3 regions of the Roseobacter cerffii genome follow, and region 2 is predicted to be linked to each of the others. Evidence: riboswitches for the same ligand, from Rfam matches in the RefSeq annotation. Region 2 holds a riboswitch; each other region holds the start of a gene.
What was found. A riboswitch is a leader RNA that binds a small molecule or an ion and turns the genes downstream of it on or off. The one in region 2 is predicted to bind cobalamin.
Positions count from the first base shown of each region.

Region 1: linked by a shared signal. The riboswitch ahead of nrdH (glutaredoxin-like protein NrdH) and the one ahead of ACVC7O_RS01940 (DUF1636 family protein) in region 2 are both predicted to bind cobalamin.
Region 3: linked by a shared signal. The riboswitch ahead of ACVC7O_RS22265 (metal ABC transporter ATP-binding protein) and the one ahead of ACVC7O_RS01940 (DUF1636 family protein) in region 2 are both predicted to bind cobalamin.

Region 1 covers NZ_JBTBYJ010000003.1:116,504-123,060, reverse strand. The annotation lists gene ACVC7O_RS22305 (homocysteine S-methyltransferase family protein) at 1-896, shown strand, start outside; gene metH (methionine synthase) at 893-3,622, shown strand; cobalamin riboswitch at 3,657-3,858, shown strand; gene nrdH (glutaredoxin-like protein NrdH) at 4,002-4,223, shown strand; gene nrdI (class Ib ribonucleoside-diphosphate reductase assembly flavoprotein NrdI) at 4,249-4,653, shown strand; gene nrdE (class 1b ribonucleoside-diphosphate reductase subunit alpha) at 4,635-6,557, shown strand, end outside.
Region 2 covers NZ_CM135757.1:398,432-404,988, forward strand. The annotation lists gene ACVC7O_RS01920 (methyl-accepting chemotaxis protein) at 1-478, shown strand, start outside; gene ACVC7O_RS01925 (flotillin family protein) at 657-2,369, opposite strand; gene ACVC7O_RS01930 (YqiJ family protein) at 2,415-3,086, opposite strand; gene ACVC7O_RS01935 (helix-turn-helix domain-containing protein) at 3,240-3,689, shown strand; cobalamin riboswitch at 3,761-3,965, shown strand; gene ACVC7O_RS01940 (DUF1636 family protein) at 4,052-4,450, shown strand; gene cobW (cobalamin biosynthesis protein CobW) at 4,443-5,501, shown strand; gene cobN (cobaltochelatase subunit CobN) at 5,505-6,557, shown strand, end outside.
Region 3 covers NZ_JBTBYJ010000003.1:108,488-115,044, forward strand. The annotation lists gene ACVC7O_RS22240 (DUF1289 domain-containing protein) at 1-732, opposite strand, end outside; gene ACVC7O_RS22245 (cobalamin-binding protein) at 729-1,523, opposite strand; gene ACVC7O_RS22250 (hypothetical protein) at 1,527-1,829, opposite strand; gene ACVC7O_RS22255 (metal ABC transporter solute-binding protein, Zn/Mn family) at 1,895-2,770, opposite strand; gene ACVC7O_RS22260 (metal ABC transporter permease) at 2,767-3,669, opposite strand; gene ACVC7O_RS22265 (metal ABC transporter ATP-binding protein) at 3,662-4,414, opposite strand; cobalamin riboswitch at 4,657-4,871, opposite strand; gene ACVC7O_RS22270 (BLUF domain-containing protein) at 4,939-6,051, opposite strand; cobalamin riboswitch at 6,152-6,360, opposite strand; gene ACVC7O_RS22275 (pyrophosphohydrolase domain-containing protein) at 6,401-6,557, opposite strand, start outside.

The sequences.
Region 1 (6,557 bases), on a different replicon from region 2:
ATCACTACCATCCTGATCACCCGCAGCAGGGAAACAACGATCTGCTGGTTTTGACGCAGCCACAGGCGGTCGAAGATATTCAGTACACTTTTGCGATGGCTGGGGCGGATATCCTTGAGACCAACACATTCTCCGCCACAACGATCGCCCAGGCTGACTACGGCATGGAGGATGCGGTCCATGATCTGAACGTCGCCGGTGCGCAGGTAGCTCGCCGCGCGGCGGACCGGGCAACAGCAGAGGACGGAAAGCCACGTTTTGTCGCCGGTGCTGTTGGGCCAACCAATCGCACGGCCAGCATCAGCCCAGATGTCAATGACCCCGGCTTCCGGGCCGTCAGCTTCGATGATCTGCGCATCGCCTATGGTCAGCAGATCGACGGGCTGATTGCAGGTGGGTCTGACCTCATCCTGATCGAGACGATCTTTGACACGCTGAACGCCAAGGCCGCGATTTTCGCCGCATTTGAGGCCTTCACGCGGGCAGGCAAGCGCCTGCCCATCATGATTTCGGGAACCATCACCGATGCTTCGGGCCGGACGCTCTCGGGGCAAACACCAACCGCATTTTGGCATTCCGTTGCCCACGCACGTCCGTTCACAGTCGGCCTGAACTGCGCGCTTGGAGCCGAGGCGATGCGCCCCCATATGGCCGAGATCGCGGGCGTCGCGACGTCATTGACCTGTGCCTATCCCAACGCCGGCCTGCCAAACGCCTTTGGCGCCTATGATGAGACGCCAGATCAGACCGCCGCGCAGGTTGAAGACTTTGCCCGCGATGGAATCGTTAATGTTGTGGGCGGTTGCTGTGGCACGACGCCCGATCATATCCGCGCGATTGCCGAGGCTGTGGCCCCGTTCGACCCACGATCCATTGCGGGCAAGGTCGCCGCATGACGGAACGATACCTGCGCCTTTCGGGCCTAGAGCCCTTTGTGCTGACCCAGGACATCCCCTTCGTGAACGTGGGCGAGCGGACGAATGTCACGGGCTCCGCCCGGTTCCGCAAACTGATCGTGAACCGCGATTATGCGACCGCCTTAGAGGTCGCGCGGGATCAGGTTGAGAACGGCGCGCAGATCATTGATGTGAACATGGACGAGGGGCTGATCGACAGCAGACAGGCGATGATCGAGTTCCTGAACCTGATCGCGTCAGAGCCGGACATCGCCCGCGTCCCGATCATGATCGACAGCTCCAAATGGGAGGTGATAGAGGCCGGCCTGCAATGCGTGCAGGGCAAGCCAGTCGTGAACTCCATCAGTCTGAAGGAAGGCGAGGACGCCTTCCGTCATCACGCCGGACTCTGCCTTGCCTATGGCGCGGCGGTCGTGGTGATGGCGTTTGATGAGGACGGCCAGGCCGACACGTGCGCGCGCAAGACCGAGATCTGCGCGCGCGCCTATCGCATCCTCGTCGAGGAGATGGGCTTCCCGCCCGAGGACATCATCTTTGATCCGAACATCTTTGCCGTCGCCACCGGCATCGAAGAACATGACAATTACGGTGTTGATTTCATCGAAGCAACGCGATGGATCCGCCGAAACCTGCCCCACACCCATGTCTCGGGCGGCGTCTCGAACCTGTCGTTCAGCTTCCGCGGCAATGAGCCGGTACGCGAGGCGATGCATGCCGTGTTTCTATATCATGCTATCAATGCGGGCATGGACATGGGCATCGTGAACGCGGGTCAACTCGCCGTCTACGATCAGATCGACCCCGAGCTACGTGAGGCCTGCGAGGACGTGGTCCTGAATCGCACGCCGAAATCGGGGACAGCGACTGAGAACCTGCTTGAGATCGCGGGGCGCTTCAAATGCGACAGGCGCGAAGAGAAAGTGCGTGATCTGACCTGGCGCACGTGGACCGTAGAGAAGCGGCTTGAGCATGCGCTCGTGAATGGCATCACCGAATTCATCGAGGACGATACCGAAGAAGCGCGCCAAGCCGCCGAACGCCCGCTACACGTCATCGAAGGTCCGCTGATGGCGGGGATGAACGTGGTGGGCGACCTTTTTGGGGCGGGCAAGATGTTCCTGCCGCAGGTCGTCAAATCCGCGCGGGTGATGAAGCAGGCCGTGGCGGTGCTGCTGCCTTACATGGAGGAGGAAAAGCGTCAGAACGGCGGTGATGGGCGCGAAAGTGCTGGCAAGATCCTGATGGCGACCGTGAAGGGCGACGTGCATGACATCGGCAAGAACATCGTGGGCGTTGTCCTTGCTTGCAACAATTACGAGATCGTGGACCTGGGCGTGATGGTCCCGCCGCAAAAGATCCTGGAGGTCGCGCGGGAGGAAAGAGTGGACATCATTGGGCTCTCGGGGCTTATCACGCCGTCGCTCGATGAGATGGTGCATCTCGCCTCCGAAATGGAGCGAGAGGACTTCGATATCCCGCTGCTGATCGGGGGCGCGACAACGTCCAAGGTCCACACGGCGGTCAAGATCGCACCGCGCTATGCCAAGGGCCAAACGGTCTATGTCACGGATGCCAGCCGCGCGGTGGGCGTCGTCGGCGCACTGCTTAGCCCGACGCAGAAATCCGATTACGTCGCCGCCATTCAGGCGGAATACACCGACGTCGCCGAGAAGCACGAACGCGGTGAGCGTGCCAAGAACCGTCTGCCCCTGGCCGCCGCACGCACAAACGCACTGACGCTGGATTGGGACGCCTATGCGCCCGTTGCCCCGTCCTTCACGGGCACGCGCACCGTCGACGATTGGGATCTCGCCGAGATAGCGCGTTACATTGACTGGACGCCCTTCTTCCAGACCTGGGAGATGCGCGGGGTTTACCCAAAGATCCTTGACGATGAGCGACAAGGCGAGGCCGCCCGGGCGCTTTTTGCTGACGCTCAAGAGATGCTCGAGCGGATCATTTCGGAACGCTGGTTTACACCTCGCGCGGTCGTCGGCTTCTGGCCTGCCAATGCGGTGGGCGACGACATTCGCCTTTTCACCGGCGGTGACCGATCCGAAACGCTTGCCACCCTGCACACCTTGCGGCAGCAAACGTCGAAACGCCGGGATCGTCCCAATCTCGCCCTCTCGGATTTCGTTGCGCCAGAGGGCAAGGGTGCGGATCATGTGGGCGGTTTTGTGGTGACCGCGGGCCCGGAAGAGATTGAGATCGCCGAGCGGCTCGACAAGGCCAACGACAATTACGGATCCATCCTGGTCAAGGCCCTGGCCGACCGCTTTGCCGAGGCCATGGCCGAGATGTTGCACGAACGCGTGCGGCGGGACTACTGGGGCTACGCTCAGGGCGAAGCCTTCGACCCACAGGCCCTGATCGGCGAGCCCTACGATGGCATCCGCCCTGCTCCAGGTTACCCCGCGCAGCCGGATCATACCGAAAAGCGCACTTTGTTCTCTTTACTGGATGCCGAGGCGGCCACCGGCGTCACCCTGACGGACAGCATGGCCATGTGGCCGGGGTCCTCTGTCTCCGGTCTCTATATCGGGCACCCGGAGAGCTACTACTTTGGCGTCGGCAAGGTCGAACGCGATCAGGTCGCCGACTACGCGGAGCGTAAAGGCATGGATATGGAAGAAGCAGAACGCTGGCTGGCACCGGTACTGAACTACATCCCGACCGCAACACCTCGTAAAGCTGCTGCTTGAGTATACTACATATTGACAGGCTGGGCGATTCGAGGCCTATTGGATGTGTCATGGTTTTCCGGGGCGACTCGGGAAGGCAACAGGGAAGCCGGTGCGGAACATACCTCCTAATCCGGCGCTGCCCCCGCAACTGTGAGCGGTAAGCAAAGCTGAAGATGTCACTGGGTACATGCCCGGGAAGGCCAGCTGAGCCACGACCCGCGAGCCAGGAGACCTGCCGTGATGGACAACGACAACCAAAGGCGGTGGGCCTTGGGGAGCGTATGTGATCCGTCGCCTGTCTTGTGCGCGGTCCCTTCGTGCCCCTTTGCCCCCAAAGAAACGGCAGAAACACCCCCTCAAGCAGCGAAGCGATAGGGGATAGTCAGAGGGACAGACCATGAGCATCACCGTTTACTCCAAACCAGCCTGCGTGCAGTGCACAGCCACAACCCGCGCGCTTGAGGCCCGTGGTCTTGATTACGAGGTCATAGACCTGACCGAAGACGACGCGGCGATGACGCAAGTCTCCGAATTGGGCTATCGTCAGGTCCCGGTCGTGATCGCGGGCGAGGATCACTGGGCGGGTTTCCGGCCAGACCTGATCGGCCGACTGGCCTGATCCAGTGTCGGGGCCCGAAACAAAAATCGTCTACTTTTCCTCTCGTTCGGGCAACACAGCGCGGTTCGTGGCGGGCCTCGGTCTGCCTGCGCAACGCATCCCGATTGCGGGAGATGGCGTGCCCTGCCCGGCAAATCCTTTCGTGCTGATCTGCCCGACCTATGCGGACGGTGAGGGCCGCGGTGCGGTTCCCAAACAGGTGATCCGCTTTCTCAACGATCCGCAACGCCGCGCGCTCCTGCGCGGTGTCATTGCCGGTGGCAACCGCAACTTCGGCGCGACCTTCGCCCTCGCGGGCGAGGTAATCGCGAAAAAATGCAATGTGTCCGTGCTCTACCGATTTGAGCTGGCTGGCACCGATACCGATATCGCCCGCGTGCGCGCCGGGCTGGACACATTTTGGAGGCAGACATGCTCGATACCGGCCTGAAGACCGACCCGATCAGTGGCGCACTTGATGAGACGCTCGACTATCACGCGCTCAACGCGATGCTTAATCTCTATGACGAGGACGGAAATATCCGGTTTGACGCTGATCGGATGGCTGCGCGGCAGTACTTCCTGCAGCACGTGAACCAGAACACGGTCTTCTTTCACAGCTTGGATGAAAAGCTCGGGTATCTCGTTGACGAAGGGTACTATGAACCAGAGGTGCTGAACCAATACTCCAAGACTTTCATCGCCGCCATTTGGGACGCAGCCTATGCCAAGAAGTTCCGGTTCCCGACATTCCTCGGCGCGTTCAAATACTACACCTCTTACACGCTCAAGACGCGCGACGGGCAGCGCTATCTCGAGCGCTATGAGGACCGGGTGGTTATGGTGGCCCTTGCGTTGGCGCGGGGTGACGAGGCGCTGGCGATGTCTTTCATGGAAGAGATCATCTCGGGCCGCTTCCAGCCTGCGACACCGACATTCCTGAACGCAGGTAAGAAATCGCGCGGCGAGTTGATTTCCTGCTTTCTTCTGCGCATCGAAGACAACATGGAGTCCATCGGACGCGCTATCAACTCGTCGCTGCAACTCTCAAAGCGTGGCGGCGGCGTAGCCCTAATGCTAACGAACCTGCGGGAGCATGGCGCGCCGATCAAAGGGATCGAAAACCAGTCTTCTGGCGTGATCCCGGTGATGAAATTGCTCGAAGACAGCTTTTCCTACGCCAACCAGCTTGGGGCGCGGCAGGGGGCTGGAGCGGTTTACCTCAACGCCCACCACCCGGACATTCTGCGCTTCCTCGACACCAAGCGCGAAAACGCAGACGAAAAGATCCGCATCAAGACCCTGTCCCTTGGCGTGGTGATCCCGGATGTTACGTTTGAATTGGCCAAGCGGAACGAGGAGATGTACCTCTTCTCGCCCCACGACGTCGAAAAGGTCTACGGCGTGCCCTTCTCCGACATCTCCATCACCGAAAAATACGACGAGATGGTCGACGACAAGCGCATCCGCAAGTCCAAGATCAACGCGCGCGAATTCTTCCAGACGTTGGCCGAAATCCAGTTCGAAAGCGGCTATCCATACATCATGTTCGAAGACACGGTGAACGCCGCGAACCCAATTTCGGGGCGCATCACGATGTCGAACTTGTGTTCCGAAATCCTGCAGGTGAACGAGGCGTCCGAGTTCAATGACGACCTGGGCTACAAGCACCTCGGCACCGATATCTCGTGCAACCTCGGGTCTTTGAACATCGCTAAGACGATGGACGGTCCGGACCTCGGTGCAACGGTTGAGAGCGCCATTCGCGCACTGACCGCTGTGTCCGAGATGTCGGCGATCGATAGCGTACCCTCGATCCGCCGCGGCAACGACGAGGCGCATGCTGTGGGTCTGGGCCAGATGAATTTGCATGGGTTCTTGGCGCGGGAACGCATCCACTACGGCTCGCCGGAAGGCATCGACTTCACCCGCGTCTACTTTGCCGCCGTGGCCTTTCACGCCATCCGGGCCTCGAACGCGATAGCGCGGGAAAAGGGCGAGACCTTCAAGGATTTCGAGACGTCGAAATACTCAGATGGCAGTTTCTTCGACAAATACACCGACCGCGATTGGTTGCCGGAGACGGACACCGTCACCGCACTCATGGCGCGTTTCGGTGTTGAGCTTCCGACGCGCGACGATTGGGCTGCACTCAAGACAGCGGTGGTGAAAGATGGGCTCTACAATCGGAACCTTCAAGCTGTCCCACCCACCGGGTCGATCAGCTACATCAACAACTCGACCTCCTCGATCCACCCCATCGTGTCGAAAATCGAAATCCGCAAAGAGGGTAAGATCGGCCGCGTCTACTACCCCGCCGCCTTCATGAACAACGACAACCTCGAGTACTACCGC
Region 2 (6,557 bases):
GCTGAATGCCGGCGTTGAGGCGGCGCGCGCTGGTGAGGCTGGCCGCGGTTTTGCGGTCGTCGCCACCGAAGTGCGCGCGCTTGCGCAGCGCTCCTCCGAGGCGGCCCGTGAGATCACCCTTCTGATTTCAGACTCGACCCAGAAGGTGCAGCAAGGATTTGATCTTGTGGGTGAAACCGGTGCGGCTCTCGGCGATATCCTGACGTCGATTTCCGAGATTGCAGATCGCGTGAACACCATCGCGGCCTCGTCGCAGGAGCAGGCGCAAGGCATCAAGGAGATCAACTCCGCGGTGAACGAACTCGATCACGTCACCCAGCAAAACGCAGCAATGTTCGAGGAGACCACCGCTGCCAGCCATGCGTTGACCCAGGAGACCAATGCACTCGTATCCGCGGTCGAGAGATTTCGGCTCGGGGATGGTGCGGCACCTGCCGCCACCGGCGAGGAGGCTGCCGCGCTGCGCAAGGCAGGCTGACACCTCTCTGTGAGCACGGAACGCCAGCCTGAACTCTTGTTCAGCGCGGTTCATGGTTGCGGTTGAGGGTGACCCGGCCTCGCGCGCTCGACAGAAGTGATCGACCGCAAAATCTGAAGATACCTCAAAAAAAGGGGTCGCGTCTCCCGCGACCCCACATGTCTTCAGAGCAAGCGGCTTACTGCACAGTCGATTTTGGCGCGGCGGCAACCGGCGCCTCGGGCGCTGCGTCATCAGTCTCTGGCGCTGCAGCCGTCTCATTCGGCAGCGATGGTGTTGACGCATCGGTCACCGCCCCATTTGCCACATTTGCAATGCCATTCTCGAGACTGATGCCAAGCTCCTTGCCCAGAGCCTGCATCGCCGGCATCTGCAGCGCCATACCCAAGACCGAGTCGAGGGCTTGGTTGACCGGGGTGCCGCCACCCGGAGCCATCTCGCCGCCAATACCACCCATACCGGTCACCTGGTGGATCTTGATCGAATCGATCTTCTCGGCGGGTTTGACCATCTCGGCGATGATCGCGGGCATCGCTTCCAACTGCGCCAGACGCACCTTCATCGCAATGATCTCGGCGCTCAATTCGTTTTCCGAATTGGCGATCGCCGTCTGGCCTTCCGCCGTTGCCAGCAGGTCGGTCCGCTTCGCTTCCGCGCGCACCTTCACCGCATCCGCATCCGCTTGCGCCTCTTCCAGCAGGGCCGCAGCGCGGTCGGTCGCGGCATCCTTCTCGGCTGCCGCCGCGAGCTGGATCGCCGTGGCCTTCCGCTCCGCTTCTTTCTGAGCCTCGATGATGGCAATGCGTTTCTGACGCTCCGCTTCAGCCACCGCACGTGCGGTCTCGATGGCCTCCGAGGCCTTCTTCGCCTCGGCCCGGGCCTGGTCGGCGGACGCGCGTGCCTGGCTTTCTTCCTCGGATTTGCGCGCGACGATGATCTGACGATCCTGATCGGCGACCTCCAACTCGCGCTCCTTGGCAATCTCCGCCTCGCGGATGGCGCGTTCGCGCTCGATCTCGGCCGCCCGCACCGCGCGCTCCCGCTCGATCCGCGCTTGCTCCTTGGCCTGGTCCGAGGCCTCCTGGCTGCGTGCGATTTCAGCCTGCTGCTTGGCCTTCAGGGTCTCAATCTCGCGGATTTGGTCGAGCGAGGCCTCCTCCTGTTCGCGATCAATGTTGTACTTAATCTTCTCCGCTTCCATCTCGGACCGCGCGACCGACACATCCGCCTCGGCGGTGATCTCGGCGCGCTTCTTGCGCGAGGTGGCAATCACCTCGGCGAGCTTCTGCATACCCACCGCGTTGAAGGCGTTGTTCTCATCCAGCGACTCAAAGGGTGTCTGGTCCAGCGCGGTGAGCGAGACCGCCTCCAACTCCAGACCGTTCTTCAACAGGTCTTCCGAGATCGCGTTCTGCACCTCCTGCACAAAGCTCGCACGGTTCTCGTGCAGCTCGTCCATCGTCATCTGCGCCGCAACAGCGCGCAGGCCATCGACCAGTTTGCCTTCGATCATCTCGCGCAGCTGATCCACATGGAAGGTCCGGTCCCCCAGCGTCTGCGCGGCGCGGGAGATTCCGTCTTCGGTTGCATTCACCGAGACGTAAAACTCTACGCCCACATCAACCCGCATCCGGTCCTTGGTGATCAATGATTGATCGTTGATACGCGCAACTTCGAGGCGCAGGGTCTTCATGTTGACCTTGGCGATCTCATGCAAGAAGGGGATGACGATCACACCGCCATCCATGATCACCTTGCGACCGCTGGAACCGGTACGGACAAGGCTCGTCTCGCGCGTGGCGCGCTTGTAAAGCCGGGCGGCGATCAGGCCGATGAAAAGAAGCAGGCCAACGACGACGGCTGCAATGGTCAGGATAGCGTTTAAGGGCATTCGAAACTCCTCTCGTTGAGAAAACTGGGTAAGTCTGGCGGGCGGTCAGATCACGAAGAACTGGTCGCCGCGTTTGCGGATCAGGGTGACATCGCTGCCTTGCGGAAAGACGCCGTCGTCATAAAGCGGCTCGACCCGCAGGTAGTGGGTGTTGCCAAAGCGATCCTTGATCTTGGCTTCGGCAGGCTTTCCGCGCGCGGCGGTGCCTTGCGTGATCGTACCACGATGCCCGCCCAGGAACCGACGGCGCATGGCGCTTGTCTCGGTTTTCGGCATGATTGCGGCCACCCAACCGGTGATAAACCGTGTCAGCGTCACCGCAGGGACCAGCGCTACGGCCGTCGCGACCAGCATGGGCACAGCGATCCCGAAGGCGCTCAAAACGACCGATTGCAGGACCAGGCCGGACAGGCCGAACATGGTCAGAAAGCAAACCAGCCATATTAGAAAGGGCACCTCGCCAACACCCAACCAGCCGAGGAGCCCCGACGGACCAGACACTTCGGTCTCGACCAAATCCGCCGCATCGGCGTCGATGTCGAGCGACAGATCGAAATCCGCATCCATATCCACATCGACATCGGGTGCATCAGCCCCGATCCCCAGGACACTGCTGCCGAGCAGAAGGCTCAGAATTTCCAGCAAAAACAGGGCCAAAACAATCGCTAGAGCACTTGCAAAGGGCAAGGACTGCGGGTTGAGAAATACGTCCAGCATAGTCATCCTTTCTGCTCTCACATAAGCACTTCTTCACGAAAATGTTAGAGATAAATGTGCATATGGTGAAATTTTATTCACTTTAGTTGAAACATTGCAGAAATTTGCCTATCTATGCCCGGTCATCTCACGCAATGCACCCTGGGGCGCCCCATGCCGGATTTCATGCGACGTCGAAGACTGGCGCGATTTCTTAATCGCAGCGCGGATCGCGTTGGCGATCTCGATCCGCCCGAACGGGGCTGGATTTCCACGTTGAGGCAGGCGCTGTCGATGTCGGCCGAGGATGTGGCCGCGCGCAAGGGGGTCAGCCGCAACGCCGTCTATCAGGCGGAACGCAGCGAAAAGGAAGGGTCGATCTCGCTCAAGCAGATGGACCGCCTCGCACGCGCCATGGGCGGGCGCTTCGTCTACGCCATCGTGCCGGACAAACCCGTCGAGGCGATCAAATACGATCAGGCGCTGCAAAAGGCGCGCCTGCAGTCACAGTCCGAGACCGGTTTTGACGATATGCCAACAGAAGAGCAGCAGGACTGGATCGAAGACTACGCCGCACAGCTCATGCAGGACATGCCGCCCGATTTCTGGTCTCTTCCGAAGTAACCCGTCTGACCGACGGCAACCTCCCCGAAACCCCACGTCGGGTTGCGCTTGACAAGGCGCGCCGATCTAAAGCAACTGCTTGGTGCGCTGGTGCTTGGGCTTGCCTGAGTGAAAAGGGAATGTGCAGCCGCGATCCGGCAAAGCACAGCCGCCCCCGCGACCGTGAACGGAAAGGGCTGCCAAGGCCACTGGAGCATCGCTCCGGGAAGGTGGGCAGACCGCAGGCAAATGCCGAGATTCGTGAGCCGGGAGACCTGCCAGCGCGATGCGAAAACCGGACGGGGTGTTCCGGTGACGAGACACGCGCCCAAGGGCCTCTCTCGCCATCTGACCCGCGTCCCATGACAGATGGGACATGGACTATGACAACCAAGGCAATTGAGCCTGCGCCACCACCAACCGAACTGCTGGTCTGCATCAAATGTCGGCGCGGGCAGGATATCCCCGAGGATGACCGCCGCCCGGGCCAGCGGCTCTATGACACGCTGGCCGCCAACACGCTGCCCGATGGCATCCGCCTCACCGCCGTGGAATGCCTGCAGAACTGCGACCATGGCTGCACCATCGCTCTGCGCGGCGGTGATCGCTGGACGTATATCTACGGAAACATCGATGAAGTGTCGCATCCGGACGTGCTGCTCGACGGGGCGGCGCGCTACAACGCCACGCAAGACGGTTTGATCCCGTGGCGCGAGCGCCCGGAGCACTTTAAACGCAACTGCATCGCGCGCATCCCGCCGCTGGAGACGACCCATGACTGATCTTGCAAAACTTCCCGTCACCGTGATCACCGGCTTTCTGGGTTCGGGCAAAACCACGCTGATCTCGCAGCTCATGCAGAACCCCGGCGGCAAGCGCCTAGCGGTCGTTGTGAACGAGTTTGGCGATGTGGGCGTCGATGGCGACATTCTGAAAAACTGCGCCATCCCCGATTGCCCGGCGGAAAACATCATGGAGCTGGCCAATGGCTGCATCTGCTGCACCGTGGCCGATGATTTCATCCCCACCATCGAGGCGCTCATGGCACTCGAGCCGCGCCCCGACCACATCCTAATCGAAACCTCAGGCTTGGCCCTGCCAAAGCCCTTGCTGAAAGCCTTCGACTGGCCGGATATCCGCTCCAAGATCACCGTCGATGGTGTGATCGCATTAGCCGATGCCGAGGCCGTGGCCTCTGGTCGTTTCGCCCCGGATGTGGCCGCTGTGGACAAGCAGCGCGAAGCCGACGAGAGCATCGACCACGAAACCCCGCTGTCCGAGGTCTTCGAAGACCAGATCTCCTGCGCCGACATCATCCTTCTGACCAAGCCTGATCTTGCAGGCCCAGACGGTGTGGCGAAGGCCAAAGCGATCATCGCTGCCGAAGCCCCGCGCCCACTGCCCGTGGTCGAGGTGGCTGAAGGCATGGTCGATCCCCGCGTGATCCTCGGGCTCGAGGCCGCCGCGGAAGACGATATGGACGCGCGACCCAGCCACCACGACGCCCCCCATGATCACGACCACGAGGACTTCGACAGCATTGTCGTCGACATCCCCGAACTCGCAGAGCCGGCGGACCTCGTCCGCGCCGTGGAAACCCTCGCCGACGCGCACAACATCCTGCGGGTGAAGGGCTATGCCGCCGTTGCGGGTAAACCGATGCGCCTGCTGGTCCAGGCGGTCGGCGCGCGGGTGCGGCATCAGTACGACCGCCCCTGGCAGCCGGGTGAGGCGCGGCAGGGCCGTCTCGTGGTCATCGCCGAACATGACGACATCAACCGCGCCACCATCGAAGCGGTGCTGGGCGTGCACGCGCCCGAACCCGCCGAGTAGGCCATGCACGTCGTCTTCCGCGAAAGCCACGGTCTGGAAGAGACCGAGACGCCCACCGATCTGGGGCAGACGCCCGCAGATCTGGTGGTGCTCTCGTTTTCCGACAGCGACCTGGGCGCTTTCGCGGAAGCCTGGCGGCGTGGCGGCGGGCCCGAAGGCAAGCTGCCCACGCTCCGCCTTGCCAATCTCGCCGCTCTGAAACACCCGCTCTCCGTCGACACCTATGTGGAGCAAACGCTGGAGGGCGCGAAAGGTATCCTCATTCGCCTCATCGGCGGCGTACCTTATTGGTCCTACGGGCTGCAGCAGGTGCGTGCGTTGGCGGAGCGCAAAGGCATTGCGCTCGCCGTACTGCCCGCCGATGGACGCATGGACACGCGGCTTGACGACCATGCGACCCTGCCGGTCTCGACCCTGCGCCGCCTGTCGCATCTCTGCGACACCGGCGGTGTGGTAGCGGCGCAAGCGGCACTGGCACAAATGGCGCTGGCCGCCGGGCTCTACGCTGGGCCCGTTCGCGGCGCCAAGTCCCTGCCGCTGGTTGGCACCTGGACGCCTGAGCATGGGGTGACCTGCCCGGTTCTGATGCAGACCGCGACCGAAAAACCGCGGCTGCTCATCACCTTCTACCGCTCTTACCTCGTCGCCGCCGACCTTGCTCCAATTGAGGCGCTGTTCGCTGCCTTCCGCGCGCGGGGCTACGATGTGCTCGGTCTCTTTGCCCCGTCGCTCAAAGCTCCAGAAGCAGCAGGCTGGCTCCGTCGCCAAGCGGCCACCCTCACACCCGCGGCCATCGTCAACGCCACCGCCTTCAGTGGCAAAGGTGAGGGCGGCACCTCGCCCCTCGACGCAGGCCAAGTGCCGGTGTTCCAAGTGGCGCTCGCTACCTCGACACAAGAGGCCTGGGCCGAGGCCGAGCGCGGCCTATCGCCTGCCGACCTCGCCATGCATGTGGTGCTGCCCGAAGTCGATGGTCGGATCATGGCTGGCGTCGCTTCATTCAAGCAGCCCGGCCTGCGCGATCCGCATCTGGAATTTGCCCGCTACGCCCACGCG
Region 3 (6,557 bases), on a different replicon from region 2:
CTGTACTTCGATACGTCCGAGCGCGCTTTCGACAATGCGTGTCGGACTTTCTGTGACCAATGAACCAGCGATCATTGGTAAGGCCTTTGGAAACGTGAGTCCCGTGGAAGCATCAAGCGCCTCTTGTGCGGCTCCTTCGCCCAATCGGACACAGAAACGCCCCTCTTTTCGAGCCAACCCAAGGTCATAAAGCTTGGTGTTTTTCTCCTGCAGCAAAGCACCGGCATCGGGGCCTAGATCGGCAACACCAGAGGCGACGGGCAGACGTCCGCGCTCTCGTTTAACTGCAAGAACAATCCGAGGTTTGGCCTCCCAGTCGGGGGGATCAAATGTCAGCGCGCGAATGTCATCGTTGATTTTCACCCGCAATGCGCCGTTCTTCGTGTAGGCGATGATGTCATCACCATCGACCTGCACTTCAACTTTTTCGCCCTGAGCAGCCGTGAATTCAGCGACGGCTCCGACAACTCCGATGACCCAGGTGCCGCGTCCGGCTTCCAGCGTTGAGGTTACAAACGCGCGGACATTGTCTGTGGTCCAAGGCATCCTGCGGCACGTGACACCCAGCTCTTTCAAACGACCGGGTATCTGATCCCAGACCTCTTGCCGCGTTGCTTCCGGCTGCACGCGCCACCCGTCCATTTCCTCACCGGACCGCCCACACCCTAGGCACCAACCAGTCGCCTCATCGAGTTTGCATACGCCTGTGCAGGGACTTGCGACGGTCATCATAGGGTCTCTTTCTCTTTGGTCAGCGCAGCCAGGATCGCATCCAATCCATCGGTGAGTGCCGCTGGCCCGGGTTGAAGGATGAGAGGGGATTTGATCTCGATGATCCGGTTGTCGCGGACTGCTGGGATGGTGTCCCATCCGGGTCGCGCTGCGATTTTCTCAGGTCGCACTTTCTTGCCACACCAAGACGCGAGGATAACGTCTGGAGCCGCTGCGATCACCTGGTCCGAGGTCACGAACCGATCCTTCGCCGCACCTTGCTCAGCCAAACCCGGAAAGACGTCTTGGCCCCCTGCAATCTCCACCAGTTCTGAGACCCAGCGGATGCCAGAAATCATCGGCGCGTCCCATTCCTCAAAATACACTTTGAGGCGGGAACGCTGTTGCGTTCTTGCAGCTATGGCCGCCAGTCGTTGTTCGTAATGGTCCGCCAAACGAGCGGCTCGTCGCCCTTGTCCTACTGTTGCACCAAGGTGGCGGATCATGGCGAGAATGCCTGCGATGTCCCTTTGGTTGTACGCCATGACAGCGACGCCTGACCGGATGAGTTCGGCGGCAATATCTGCCTGTAGATCAGAAAACGTCAGAACGAGATCTGGACAGAGTGCGAGGATCTTCGGAATGTCGGCAGAGGTAAACGCGGCCACGCGTTTCTTCTCTTTACGCACCCGCTTAGGGCGGACAGCGTAGCCAGACACTCCGACAATACGGTCCTCTTCCCCCAACAGATAGAGCGTCTCAACCGTTTCCTCGGTCAAACAGACAATCCGCTCTGGAGGAAACCTGCGCATGGTCTACAGAGCATCCCGGCGTGCTTTGGCACCGCCGCGTCGGGCGGGTGCGGGGAGTTTCAACTCCAAAGCTTTGAGTGGGTATGCGGTTGATTCAACGAGCAAGTCACAAAAAACAGCGACTGCTGGGGAGGTGCGGATAAAGGGTTGCGCCAACTCATAGGCCCTCATCGCCTCATTGAAGTAGCCTGCGTCGCCTTTCAAAGCACCGAGCCATTGGGCATAGCCAAGATGTCCCATCTCCTGTGCGATATGATCGGGAACATATCCAACATCCAGTTGTGAAAGCGTCCGTTCGAGCAACATTAGCCTAAGTCCATTGCGAGGTTTGGCCGGGGCATACCCACAAGGATGCCCCGGCTCGATTTGCGTTAGCTGCTTTCCAACGCTGCCAGCAGTTGGCCCAAGTTATGCTCGAACATGGCGAGGTAGCTGGTGGCCGAGCCGCCGCGCTCAGACAGCGCGTCGGAGAACAGTTGGCCGCCGATTTCCAGGCCGGTTTCATCTGCAATCTGTTGGACAAGCGCCGGGCTCGAAATGTTCTCCACAAACAGCGCGGCAACACCCTCATCGCGGATCTGTGTGATCAGTGTTGCGAGTTCTTGGGCCGATGGCTCTGCCTCGGTGTCAATCCCAATGGGTGCAATGAAGTTCATGCCATAGGCATCTGCCAAATACCCGAATGCGTCATGGGCTGTTACAACTGTCCGACGATCCTCAGGGAGTGCTGCGAGGCGTTGCAGCGTGTCAGCGTGCAGCGCGTAAAGTGTCGAGATGTAGGACGCCGCATTCGCCTGAAACTCGGTCGCATGATCCGGCATCGCTTCCGACATAGCGTCTGCAATGTTCTGGACGTAGACTACGCCATTGGTCAGTGCGTTCCATGCGTGCGGGTCAATCTCGCCATCAACGAGAACCGGCGTCACACCTTCAGTCGCGACATAGACGGTGCCGTCAGTGCCGGATTCGGCGATCAATGTGTCCGACCAAGTCTCAAAACCCATGCCATTGACGAAGATAACATCGGCTTCCGCCACCGCGCGCGCGTCGGCAACGGAGGGCTGGTAGACATGCGCGTCCGCATCAGGTCCAACGATGGTCGTGACGTCGGCGTGATCGCCCACCACCTGTTCAACCATGTCGCCAAGGATCGAGAAGCTGGCGACAACCTTCATGTCGTCTGCAAAAGATGGGAAAGCCGCAAAAGCGGCGAAGAGCCCAGTGGCTAAAGTGGTTTTGAGTGTCATTGAGGTCTCTCTTTGTTTGATGTCTGCGCAAGGGTTGTTGATGTTTGGTCGGACGGTTTGCGCCACCGCCCCCCAAAACCGAGAGGTCCCAAAAGGACCGAGATCAGGAAAAACCCACCGGCTGTAAGCACGATGGCGGGGCCAGAGGGGGTTTCCGGAAAGAGATAGGAAAGCGTCAAGCCGACCCAGCAGCTTGCGAGCGCGAAGAAGAACGTCAGGCCAAGCTGGCCTGTGATCGTGCTGGACCAATATCGCGCTGACGTTGCGGGCAATATCATCAAGCCAACCGCCATCAGTGTGCCGAGTGTTTTGAACGCGGCAAGCAGGTTCAGAACGAGAAGTAGCATGAATGCTTGCTCGATCAGCCAGGGCCGTTTGGTCTGTGCCTCAAAAAAGATTGGGTCACACGTGCTGATGATCAGGGGGCGCAAAAGGACCGCGAAGGACACGAGCGTGATCGTCGCCACGCCGCCTACAAGGAGCATGGAGGCGTCGTCGATGCCCAGGATGGACCCAAACAGGAAACTTTTCAGCGGAACGGCTGATCCTGCGGCGGACAGGATAAAGATGCCTGCAGCCAGGGCGATCAGATAAATTGATGCCAGGCTCGCGTCGCTCCGCAGGATAGTTTTGCGGGCGAGAAGTGCCGTTAACGCAGCAGCGACAACCCCGGCCACAAGGCCGCCTACGAGGAGCGAAATGACTGACAGTCCAGCAACAACAAAACCAATGACAACGCCCGGCGTGATGGCGTGCGCCATGGCCTCTCCAGCCAGTGAAAGCCTGCGCAAAACCAGAAATGCGCCGATGGGGGCAACGGAGGCCGACAGAACAGTGGTCGCAACGAATGCGCGCTGCATGAAGGCGAAACTCCACATCTCAGAGAAGAGCTCAAACATGCGCGGCTTCCTCCCGAGAGGCGCGGAACATCCAAGATACCTGGCTTTTGGAGAGGTAGTTCTGCGCAACAAGGCGCTCTGGCGTCAGGATCGCATCGACTGCACCATGGCAGGCCTCACCATTCCCAAGGAGCAATGCGTTGTCGCAATGATCTAGGACCGATGAAAGATCATGGACGACCAACACAACAGCGCGGCCCTCATCCCGCCAACGGTCTATGAGCGACAACAGATGCGCCTCAGTGGTTTGGTCCACTGCCGCAAAGGGCTCATCGAGCAGGATGAGAGGAGCATCCTGCATGATCACGCGCGCGAAAAGCGCACGTTGCAATTGCCCGCCAGACAACGTGTGCAAGGACCGATCCGCGATATCCAATACGCCTGCTGCATCCATTGCCGATGCAACTTTGGCGGTCGTCTCGCGATCCAGACGACCGCCAAGGCCAAAGCCTTTCCAGGCCCCCATTGCCACCAAATCACGCACCCGCAGCGGAAAGCGGCGATCAAACTCCGTCATCTGGGCGAGATATCCGATCTCTTTGGGTGCTCCAGCAGGCCAGCTGAGTTTGCCAGAAAGCGGGGCCATCAGCCCAAGAAGCATTTTAACGAAAGTGCTTTTTCCAGAGCCATTTGAACCCAATATGGCCAACGTGGAGCCGCGCTCTACATCCATCGACAACCCCCTGAATAATGTCAGCTCAGGGTATCCAAGTGCCAAGTTACGGATTTCCAAGACTGCTGACATCTACAGCACCGCCCAAATGCCGAACCAAAGGAATGCGGACACTGCCAGAGCACCGCCGATCAATGATGCAGTGCTCAAGCCGGTCAGGCAGAAGCCTTGCCGGTATGGCGCTAGCTCATGCTGTTCTGGGTCATTTGCCTCACGCATCGCGGCCTCCGCTGCGGCGGGGGCAATGAGATACGTCGATGTAGGTACGCAGTCGCGTCGAACATGTTGCCTCTCTCCAGGACACCCCGCCTGGGTCAGTTACACTTGCGATGGCAGGTCTCCTGACTTGCGGATCAACGCTCTCCCGAACCTTCCCAGGCGCATGCCCAGTGGTCTTTGTCGGGGTCGCTCACCGCCTACAGTTGCGGGGGCAGTCACGGATTTGGCGCCTTTTGGCTACACCGCACCGTGTTCCCATTTCATCTCGCCGACTCAGTTGTCTTTGAGAACCATCAACAGCAAGTAACGCTTTCCGAATGAAGTCGTCAATGATCCGGAACCATCGAAACCAGAGAGAATTTCGCGTGTTACGAAATCTAGTTGCCAAACTCGTCTTGCTGTGACGAAAGAACTGTCAACGCTTTCAGCGCCAGCCATTCCACGTCACCCGCGCGCAAAGTGCAAGAGTCCCGACCAAAACCAACGCGCGCAGGGCATTCGCAAATAGGACCGGAGGAGCGTCCGCCCACAAGAATTGGAAGGTCAGGGAAGCGCGCGTGGACCCGTTCGGCAAACGCATTTGATCGCTCTTGTTCCCCGGCGAGGTCAGCACGGGAACCGGTGACAACAACTGCGGTTGGCGAAGACCGCGAGATCGCTTCGAAGGTCGTTTCTGCATCAGCTTCCAGTACAACACTGACCGAAGTTCCGGTAGCTCGAAGCAAGTCCGCTTTGACGATCGCTCCGATGATTTCGCGGCTTCCCGGCGGGACGACAATGGATGTGCTGTGACGTGTACCAACAGGGTCTGGCACACGACCAGAGCGCTGCCAGAGACCGTTCAGGTTCGCAAGCCCAATCGATATCTGGGCGGAAGACCAGATGTCTTGCCGCCAGCCCTGCGAGAAGGCCTCGCATACATCGTCGACCAGCTGAGCGCGGCGGCGCACGCCCGTTAGTGCATGGCTCGGTAGAACAGTCACCATGCCCGGTTCATTGGCAACCAAGCTTTCTGCTAAGGCAGCAGCTCGGTCGGACCAGATCGCGACATCGAACGTGGCCTTTCGATAGCTCTCGGCGGCCTGATCAAAGGCGATCGTCGCGCGGTCCATGTCATAGGGCGGCGCGCTCACCAATTGCGCATTCGGCAACTTTGTCAGTGATTGGTCCGCCAATTGCATCGGCCAGCGTGCGAAGCGCCGCTTTGGCATCCAACCGGCGCTGAGGATTGTGACGTCGGTGTGTCTGGTGTCCTGTGAAATCCTTGACATGAGACCGCAGACATCAGCCGCGAGACCTTCCAACCATTGCAGGAAAACGCCTTCTCCCAAGAAAAGAACGCCTGAAACACGACGTCTCCGATTGTTTGCCGCGGCAGCGTCGGTCAGAGAAACGACTGAAGTGTGTGTCATCTTTCGAACCGGACGGCTCGCATAGGCCAGACGGAACACGCGACCGTCGTCGGGCACTGGTACCGCAACATGTTCCATCCGCAGTCCCTCACGGGGGACGGGGGCAGCAGGTCCATTGACGAATGCAGCCGTGGGTTTGGCGGCGTGCAGGTCTCAAGCCCACCGGTGCACCCCGCCCGGTCAAACGTGTCAGATGGCAGGTCTCCTGGCTCGCGGGTCGACGTTTTTCCGGACCTTCCCGAGCATCCCGCCCAGTGGTTCTACCGGTGTCACTCGCCGCTCACAGTTGCGGGGGCAGCCGCGGATTTGCCAAATGGGCGCACCGCGTTCCCTTTTCAGGCAGCCTCCACGACACGAAGCCTGCACACCATCATGGCCATTATGAACCGGAACTCAGATGTGTAAAGAAAAACTTACAGGCTGCATGTCAGCTTGCAACTTTCGCCTCGAGTAAGCGTGCGAGGTCAGGCTGCTGAAACCCCGGCCCCTTCAGGACTTTGCCATCGTCCCGCAGAACGGGGCGGCCATCGGCCCCCAGCTTGGACATGTTGGAGGAATGCACCTCTGCCATCGCGTCTTGCTTA